Regions from separate parts of the Clostridium saccharoperbutylacetonicum N1-4(HMT) genome, predicted to be linked through region 1. Evidence: riboswitches for the same ligand, from Rfam matches in the RefSeq annotation. Region 1 holds a riboswitch; each other region holds the start of a gene.
The links. A riboswitch is a leader RNA that binds a small molecule or an ion and turns the genes downstream of it on or off. The one in region 1 is predicted to bind cyclic di-GMP.

Region 1 (3,294 bases):
GTTTGCTTAAACACTTTATTGAAGAGGAATCTATTCAAAAGCAAAATCAATATCATAATTATGGATTAGTACATAAAGAGCATGAAGAATTTAAAAATCAAATAAATGATTTGAGAAGAGTTATAGAAAAAGATGAGCTATCAACTACATTTGTAGTAGAAATTCAGCAAGAAATGCTTACATCTTATAGAAGACACGTTATAAATTTAGATAAAGATTTTGGGGAGTTCTTAATGAGAAAAATCAGGAAATAATTTTTAGGTCTAAAATTATTTGTAAGATGAAAAATTAAAGCACTAAATTAAGAAATGCATATATAAAAGATTATTTAGTTAAATAATCTTTTATATACTATTTTCAATTTAGTGTTTTTTTATTATTATATATTAGTTTCAGAAGATATTGACACATTTAGAAAAATGGTGATATTTTTAATGTAGTTACAAGTTAATAGTATAAGCAGTAGCTTAATTTATATAAAGGGGCGTAAAATTATGGCAAAGATAGATGAATTACTAGATACCATTGATATTAAACGTGCATCCGATATTCATATCACATCTGGATTAACTCCTATGGTAAGAATTGATGGCAATCTAGTGAGAGCAAATGAAGAAATTATTTCACATGATGTAGTTGGAGAATATATTGAAGATTTAATGCCAGAAAAATTTGAGGAGTTTCTCGAAAAAGGAGAAATTGATTTTAAATATAATAGGAAAGGAATTTGTAATTTCAGAGTAAATGCGTTTAAATGCAGAGAAAGTTATGCAATATGTATGAGAATTATTAAGGAAAAGATTCCTAAACTTAGTGATATATCAACAGCAGAAGCTTTGAAAGAATTCACGGAATTAAAGGATGGCTTAGTTTTAGTTACTGGACCAACTGGTTCAGGCAAAAGCACAACTTTAGCAGCAATGATAAATGAAATTAACAAGAATAAGGAAAAGCACATAATAACATTAGAAGAACCAATAGAATATATACATGAAACAAATAGGTCAGTGATAAATCAAAGAGACGTTGGAGAAGATACTAAAAGTTATGCGGCTGGTCTTAGGGCAGCACTTAGACAAGATCCAGATGTTATATTAGTTGGAGAAATGAGAGATCCTGAAACTATCGAAATAGCATTAAGAGCAGCACAAACAGGACATTTGGTTTTTTCAACGCTTCATAATATGGGAGCAGCAAATAGTATATATAGGATTATAAATTCCTTTGAAGCTGGTCATCAAAATGAAGTGAAAATTCAATTATCATCCTTGCTTAGAGGAGTTGTTTCACAAGTTTTATTGCCAAATGCATCTGGAATTGGAAGGTCGGCAGCAATGGAAATAATGGTATGTACCTCAAGCATAAAAAACTTAATAAGAGAAGGAAATTTTGAACAAATCAATAGTTTTATTCAAATGGGGTCAAAGTTTGGAATGCAAACAATGGAAATGGATTTAAGAAGATTAGTTAACAATAATATAATTTCAAAAGAAGAATATGATACCTGGATTAGAAATAATAAAATTAATTAATCCTATATATTTAAATTTATGTTAAAGTGTTTTGTGAAAATTTACAAAATACACTTGTAAATTAATAGTAGTATGATATTATTATATTAAAAATAAGATAATTTAATTTGTTTAAGAAGACTATGAATCATGTATTGTAGATGGGCACTTGATACATGAGGAGTTAGTAGTGCAACCGGCCTTAAATTTTTTTAGGGTCGTTTTTCGCGCTTTTTTAAAGAAAAAAATTACAAATTAATCTCTTAAAATACATAAATGAATAAAAATGGAAAGGTTTAAATTGAAATGGATTTTGTGTTGGTTTTGGTTTTAGGTTTGGTCATAGGTAGTTTTCTAAATGTCTGTATTTATAGAATACCGTTGGAACAATCTATTGCTTTTCCACCATCTCATTGTACAAATTGTGACCATAAACTGGAACCGCTTGAGCTTATTCCAATAATAAGTTATATATTTCTTGGCGGAAGATGTAAGTATTGCAAAGCTAAAATTTCTGTAAGATATCCAGTTATTGAAATTGTTAATGGAATTTTATATTTATTAATATATTTAAAATTTGGATTAACAATTATTACTTTAAAATATTGTGTTTTAGCATCTCTTTTAATTGTAATTGGGATGATAGACTTTGATACACAATTTGTGTTTACAAATACGATTATTTTTGGTGGAGTTGTTGGAATTGGATTTGTAATATTACAGGCTATTATAAATAAAAATGGAGTTATAGATTTGCTTTTAGGTGGAATTATCGGTGGAGGAATAATAGGCTTAATAGTATATTTGACAAAAGGAATGGGTGAAGGTGATATTGAAATTGCAGGCATCTGTGGATTATTTTTGGGGATTAAAGGAATTTTGCTTGGATTGTTTTTAGCAGTTATTCTTGGAGGAATAGTCGGAATAATAATTTTGCTACTAGAACTTAAAAAAGCAAAAGATAAAATGGCCTTTGGACCATGTATAGCAATTGGAAGTTTGATTTCTATGTTATTTGGAGTAGAAATATTAACATTATATATGAACTATTTAATGTAAGAGCAAATTATAATAAGCTTTTAACATACTAATGATTGAAAAAGCTTAAGAACAATTTTATACTAATGAAGAATATTGCATGGGAGAATATGAGATAGAAAGGTGCGATATGAGAAATGGCTACAGAGAAAAGAAGATTAGGGAATATACTGGTGAACGCAGGAAAAATTACCAGTTATCAATTACAAGAAGCATTAAAGGCACAAAAGGCTCTGGGTAAAAAGCTTGGAGAAATATTGGTAGATACTAAAATAATCACTGAAGAAGATATAATTGAAGCTATTGAACAACAGACAGGAATTAAAAAGGTTGATTTAAATATAATTAATTTTGATAGAAAAGCAATAACATTAATTCCTGAGAATTTATGTGAAAAATATATATTAATTCCTTTTGGCTTTGATAATAATAAAATAAAAGTTGCGCTTGCAGATCCTTTAAATATATTTGCAATAGATGATGTAGCTATATCTACAGGTTTTGAGATAGAGTCCTTTATAGCAAGGACAGCTGATATTAAAAAATTTATAGGGATATATTATAGTAGTCAGCAGGTTAATAATGCGGCCCTTCAGCTTGAAAAAGAAAGTATAAAATTAAATAGAAATTCTAAAACAAGAGCTGTAGAAGATATAAATGAAGTAAATAGTGCTCCAGCTGTTAAAATGATAGATTATATGTTCAAAAACTCAGTTGAACTTAAGGCATCAGACATACATATAGA
Region 2 (3,294 bases), 2.3 Mb from region 1:
AATACTAGTTAAAATAAAATTAAATTAAAAAAATCTAGTAGTAATCAATTCAAATTCATTACTACTAGACTTCTAAAACAATTTCTATTTTTACTATTCAATTTTTTAATAATGTTGTTTTCTACAACATCCTCACTTGACTTTATAATTTAAATTTCTAAATAATTATAAACAAGCTACCATAAATTATATTTTAAATTTAGTTATAATACTTCCTAAATCTTCAGACATTTGAGATAAAATTTTACTAGATGAAGCTATTTCCTCAACAGATGCTAATTGTTCTTCTGCTGCTGCTGATATTGTTTGTGTTTCATCTGCTATCTTCATACTTATGTTTTGGATATTATTTACTGAAGTAACTGATGCTTTAGTCCCAACACTTATTTCATTGATGGACTTTGATATTTGGTGAATTTGTTCAGATATTGCACTTATCATTTGAAGTATTTCACGGAAACTTGTACCTGCAACATTTACAACCATTGCTCCTGTATCAACCTCTTTTGAGCTTTCATTCATAACTGAAACTGCACTGTTAGTTTTGCTTTGAACATCGTTAATAATTTTAGCTATTTCTTTAGTGGCTTCTTGTGACTGTTCTGCTAATTTTCTAATTTCATCTGCTACTACGCTGAAACCTTTCCCCGCTTCCCCTGCTCTTGCAGATTCTATAGCTGCATTTAACGCAAGTAGGTTGGTTTGTTCTGAGATACCTTCAATTGTATCAATAATTTGTCCAATCTTCGCTGACTTTTCTTCAAGCTCACTAATAATTGTTGACGTTTCATTAGTCTTTCTCTCTATTATTTCCATTTGATTAATAGCTTTTTCTACTGCTTCTTCACCAGCATTTGCAGAAGTTTGAGCATTATCCGTTAATGTTGAAACTGATTTTGTATTTTCAGATACTACATTTATTTTATCAGATATATTTTCAACTACTTTAGTAGTACTATTAGCAAATGCAAGTTGATCATCCGCACCATTCGCCATAGTAGTTACAGCAGTAGCAACAAGATTTGATGCATCTGCTGATTGTTCAGCACTTGCAGTTAATTCTTCTGAAGATGATACTAATTGTTTTGATGTATCTCCTAATTGCTTAACTAATTCTCTGATATTATTTGTCATCTTATCTAAAGCATTGGATACTGTACCAAACTCACTTTTATCTTTAAGATTCTCTGGTTTTATCTTTAATGAAAAATCACCTTGGGATAAAGCACCTATAAATATTACAAAATCATTTAATCTCTTAGTAATACGTTTTGTTATAAGTACTCCTAATACAATTATCAAAATTGATGCTGTGATAACTATAATTAAAAACGTTCCTACTGCAATCTTAAAATTTAATTTATCTGCATTATTTATTTCTTCAGCAATTTGTCTATTATGATCACCAAGTTCAACCAAACTATTCATGAAAGCTTGTACATATATATCAACATTTTTTTCATAATACTCATACGCTTCTTGATTTTTATTTTCTTTAGCTAAACTAATAACAACTTTCCTACCTTCTCTATACTTTGATAATTTATCTTCTATTTCCTTTATCTTACTTGTTTCAAATGAATCCAACTTTAAATTTTTATACTGATTCATATAATTATTAAATTGTTCAGCACGATTATCAATATCTTTAATTAAACTCTCATTTTCTGCATTATCCGTTGTTACCATAAGTCTATAGATATCAGCTGTAATAGCTCTTGCATGAACTCTAGATTCGCTCAGCCATTCACTGGATAATAACCTTTCATTATACATAGAATCAATACTTTTACTAGATGATAGTAAAAAGTAATATCCAGTTATACCTACTGCAAATAACCCTATTAAAGAGCATATTATAAGTAATGTTAATTTCTTACCTACCTTTAAATTATTAAGCCATCTCATTTTTTAATCTCCTATCCTTATACTTAAAATTTCAATAAAAAAACCCGCCAACAATTAATAACTTAATTGTTGGCAGGTTGCACCACTAACTCCGAATTCTTAAGGTGCCCAAATAAAAGAACTCATCATCGTTTCCAACTTTCCATGACACTATATTACAAAATATTATAATATTCACTATATAAATATTATATCACCTACATATACAAATGTACACTTATTCTACTATTGATAAAGTGTTCAGTTAAACTTATTTCTTACCTTGAAAATAACAATCAAAATATATTCATTACCTCAAATCACATGATCAGCTGACTTTAAGCTATGTGCTGTATAAATGCACTGTGGCTTTTTCAAATGGAAGTGCCTAAACCTTATATTGGTAAAAATATGCTTAAATTAGCAGTTTGATGTAATAAATAAAAAATATGTTCTTTGAAAACTGAATAATGGGATATTTTATAAATATGTTATAATTTATTATATACATTATAACTTGAAGAAGGAGTGAATATAGTGAGTATCACTGTAAATTTATACTATTCAGGAATAAACGGAAATGCCAGAAAATTTGCAGAAGAAATGGAAAACAGCGGTACTGCTGCCGCCATCCGTAACGAAGATGGAAATGAAAAATATGAATATTTCTTTCCGATGAATGATCCTGAAACAGTTTTACTTATCGATAGTTGGAGAGATCAGAATGCAATTGACGCCCATCATGCTTCACCAATGATGACAACTATTGCACATTTAAGAAACAAGTATGATCTGCACATGAAGGTTGAGCGATATGTTTCTGATACTGTAGAGGTTCCTTCTTCAGATGTAAAATTCATCAGGGAATAATTACAGAAATTTCAGCTTGCTCTATGAATCAGCAAGAACTTTGAATTTATAGATTATATAAAATTTAATAACTGATTTAAGAATCACATTATTCAACTAAAAAATGAATAGTGTGATTTTTGCGTAATACTAGAATAACTTGTACTAACTAGTTAGATTTACATACATCTAATGTTGAAGTTAATCTTAATATAGATTTGCATCTTATTCATTGGATCGGATTTAAATACATCTCATGTTGAAGTTAATCCATAGCAAAATAGCCATTCCTTAAAATCAATAATACCATTCATCCCTCTTAGAATCAACTTCCACACAAAAATTTACCAGCCGTTTTATGAATTTTAGCTAACATTCAAAAAATTCTTCTTAAGTCCTTATTTTTACTTACTTTAATGGAATTTATCTTGCTTTATGCCTGGGATAAAATTTAGAAATATTGAATTATAAACTAATAAAAAACTTATTAATTTATATTCTATCCAATGCCAGATATAATGTAGCTAGTGAAATAAAATTCATGCAAGAGTAAGAAAT
Region 3 (3,294 bases), 1.0 Mb from region 1:
ATAAATTTTCTGACTGTAAGTTAATGTTTGATGAATTATCCTTAACTTGCTTTATCATTATCCCTAACGATTCTTGCATCATTTTCATTGAAGCAGTCATTTCTCCAATTTCATCTTTTTGATTCAAATATTTAATTGGAACTTCCTCAATCAAGTTTCCCTCTGACAATACCTTCAAATGCTTTGAAGTTAATTTAACACCTTTAGATATATTATTTGAAATTAAGTATATAATGCAACCTCCAATTAATATAAATATTATTGAAGATATTGCAACTGAAATCTTCAAACCAGATAATTCTGATAACACTTCAGTTTCTGTTACTATAACACCTACAGACCATTCAGTTCCAGAAACTGGTGCATATCCTACATATTTATCTACTCCACCAAAACTATATTTACCTATTCCTGTCTCACCTGCACCCATTTTAACTTCAATATCTGCTATTGCTTGTAATTTCGGATCTTTTTTTGCTTCATCTATTGGATTATATAAATTGGTAACTTTATCTTTATCAGTACTTGCAATATTTACTCCATCTTTTCTAATCATAAATGCATAGCCAGTTTGTCCAATTTTAAGTTGATTGGTTAATTCACTTAAATAATTTCCATCTCTTGTTTCTATTAAAACACCTACAATTTTATCATTATATTTAACAGGAACTGCATACACAACTACAACTTGTTTATTAGCATCTTTACTTACTATCGGATCTGATACATTATCCTTACCTGCTAATGCATTTTTTAAGTATACTCTGTCTTTAACATTAACAATTGTTCCATCTGGTTTTTTAATGTCTCCATTTGCTTCTACAAATTCTAATCTAATACTTCCAATTCTTTTACCTTCATTTGAAAGAATTGGCATCTTACTTTCTGTTGCTATATTAGGATCACTTATTTCTGGTTTAGCTGCAATAGCCTCCAATGTTTTTAACTGCCCTTCAAGTCTTCCAGAAACATTACTTGCAGTTTGTTCTGCAATTTTAGGCAATGTCTTCCCTAAATTCGATTTTAATGCATTCGATGAATTGATAAATGAAATTATACCTAATCCTATGCATATAATTGCTAACATTAATCCCAAAAATACTATTAATTTTGTTTTAATACTTTTCATAAATTTCCCCCTATCACTATTTAAGTATAAAGTAGTTCTTATAGTCATTCTCTTTACTTAATTTTCGTTTTATATTCTTAAAAATTTATATGTATCATATATGTTTCTATATAAAATAAAAAAATCGCAGGCGACTGTGGAGCCGTAGATTTTTAATATTAAGTTCCGTATTGTGCTTCGCACTCTTTTTATAGGTGCGCATCTGCCTTTTCGAACGCATGTGAGAAAAATCTGCACCTTAGAAAAAGCAGCTATGCTGCATACGAGAACATTTTATGCAGGCGAATATGATTTATTTTTTTATTCTTTTAAAATATTAAACCTAGTTGATTAGTCTGTTTCAAAAGTTATCCGCAGATTCTCCAATAATATAATTTCCTAAAGAATAAAAAAGTGCCCATATAATTATAGGCACCAAAATAAAGCTTAAAATTTGTATAAATACATTTTGGCAACCTGACAATCATAGAAAATTAAATTTTCCTTAGACTCATAGCTTTGCGGCCCTACCTTTCAGTAAGTGTGCTATTAACATTATATTTTTATTATTTTATACTATTATGTAAAATATTAAGAACTGTACGTAAATCAGCAACTCCTATTTGACCAGGTGCTGAAGCTTTTTTGGCAGCTCCAAAAGTTAATGCTGAACCAAATACTTCGCCTGCTAAACGGCTTATAACCCCAGTACCTGCCATAGACATTGTAATAATTGGCCCCTCAGCATAATTTTCAACCATTTCATTTGTAGCTGAAAGTAAAACTAACACGTCGTTTTTATTTTGAGGCATTACTGCAATTTTAGGTAAATCAGCTCCTAATTCTTGCATTTTTCTCAAACGTAATACAATTTCTTCTTGAACTGGAGTCTTAAAGAAATCATGATTTGACATTACAACTTTAACTTCAGAATCATGTGCATAAGCAACTATATCTTTAACAATTTCATCTCCTGTAAAAAGTTCTACATCGATTAAGTCAACTAATCTAGTAGCTGCAATTTCTTTGTTCAATTTTGCATAATAATTTGTAGATACTTCTTTTTCTCCACCTTCCTTTTTGCTACGGAATGTGAATAATATTGGTGTATTTGAAAGTAGCTTTCTTAAACTAACAAGTAATTCTTTAACTCTTTCTATGTCTTCTACATTTTCATAATAATCAACACGCCATTCAACAACATCTAAACTGATATCCTTTAAAGCTTCAACTTCTTCAATAAGTTCTTCCTTTGTCCTTCCAACGATTGGAACGCAAATTTTAGGAGTTCCTTCACCAAGTACAACATTTCTAACTTTTACTGTTTTTTTCATAGCTATCCCCCTACTGTTTTAAAAAAATATATTATGAATATTATTGCTTTATTTTTAAATTATGTACAATATTATAATAATTATTAATCTCAGAAATAGCTTCTAATACAACAAACTTTAAAATTGTCATACTAGAAGCTGCATTATTTTTTTAACATACTTTCAATATTATTTGATATTTAAGAATTCTTTCATATGTTCAATAGGCATTTCTTTTCCTGTGAAAAGTTTAAATGCTTCTGCTCCTTGATATAACATCATACCATCACCATTAATCCATTTACAACCTACTTTATCAGCTGTTTCTAATAATTTAGTTACGTGTGGCATATAAACTGTATCTGCTACGAATAAATCAGGACGTAAGTATGTTTCATCTGGAATTACCATTTGACCTTCTAATGGCTTCATACCAACACCTGTAGCATTTACAAAAAGATAACTTGATTCAATTTCACTTCTTAAAGCATCAGTATCAGCTAAGTCAAATAATTTAACTTTACAGTTTGTTTTTTCAGTTAACTTTTTAACTGTTTCTTCTGCTCTTGCCCAGAATTTATCTTTAATATTAAAGATAGATATTTCAGCTACACCATCTAAAGCAGCTTGAACTTGAATTGCTGTTGCAGCACCACCAGCTCCTGCTATAGTCATTTTTTTACCAATCACATCAATACCACTATCTTTTAATGAAGTCATAAATCCAACTCCATCTGTTATATGTCCAGTTAAAACACCATCATCATTTACAACAGTGTTAACTGCACCTGCAAGCTCTGCTGCTGGAGAAATCTTATCTAAATATTTGTGAATAACAGTCTTATTAGGCATTGATACATTAGATCCACGAGC

Region 2: another riboswitch for cyclic di-GMP. It lies ahead of CSPA_RS02785 (methyl-accepting chemotaxis protein); the one in region 1 lies ahead of CSPA_RS21615 (prepilin peptidase).
Region 3: another riboswitch for cyclic di-GMP. It lies ahead of CSPA_RS25715 (methyl-accepting chemotaxis protein); the one in region 1 lies ahead of CSPA_RS21615 (prepilin peptidase).

Annotation. Positions count from the first base shown of each region.
Region 1 covers NC_020291.1:4,859,707-4,863,000, reverse strand. The annotation lists gene CSPA_RS21625 (bacteriohemerythrin) at 1-254, shown strand, start outside; gene CSPA_RS21620 (type IV pilus twitching motility protein PilT) at 495-1,532, shown strand; cyclic di-GMP riboswitch class II at 1,639-1,722, shown strand; gene CSPA_RS21615 (prepilin peptidase) at 1,818-2,570, shown strand; gene CSPA_RS21610 (GspE/PulE family protein) at 2,687-3,294, shown strand, end outside.
Region 2 covers NC_020291.1:633,886-637,179, reverse strand. The annotation lists gene CSPA_RS02785 (methyl-accepting chemotaxis protein) at 187-1,908, opposite strand; cyclic di-GMP riboswitch class II at 1,971-2,053, opposite strand; gene CSPA_RS02780 (antibiotic biosynthesis monooxygenase family protein) at 2,425-2,757, shown strand.
Region 3 covers NC_020291.1:5,861,226-5,864,519, forward strand. The annotation lists gene CSPA_RS25715 (methyl-accepting chemotaxis protein) at 1-1,129, opposite strand, end outside; cyclic di-GMP riboswitch class I at 1,577-1,666, opposite strand; gene aroD (type I 3-dehydroquinate dehydratase) at 1,675-2,442, opposite strand; gene CSPA_RS25725 (shikimate dehydrogenase) at 2,611-3,294, opposite strand, start outside.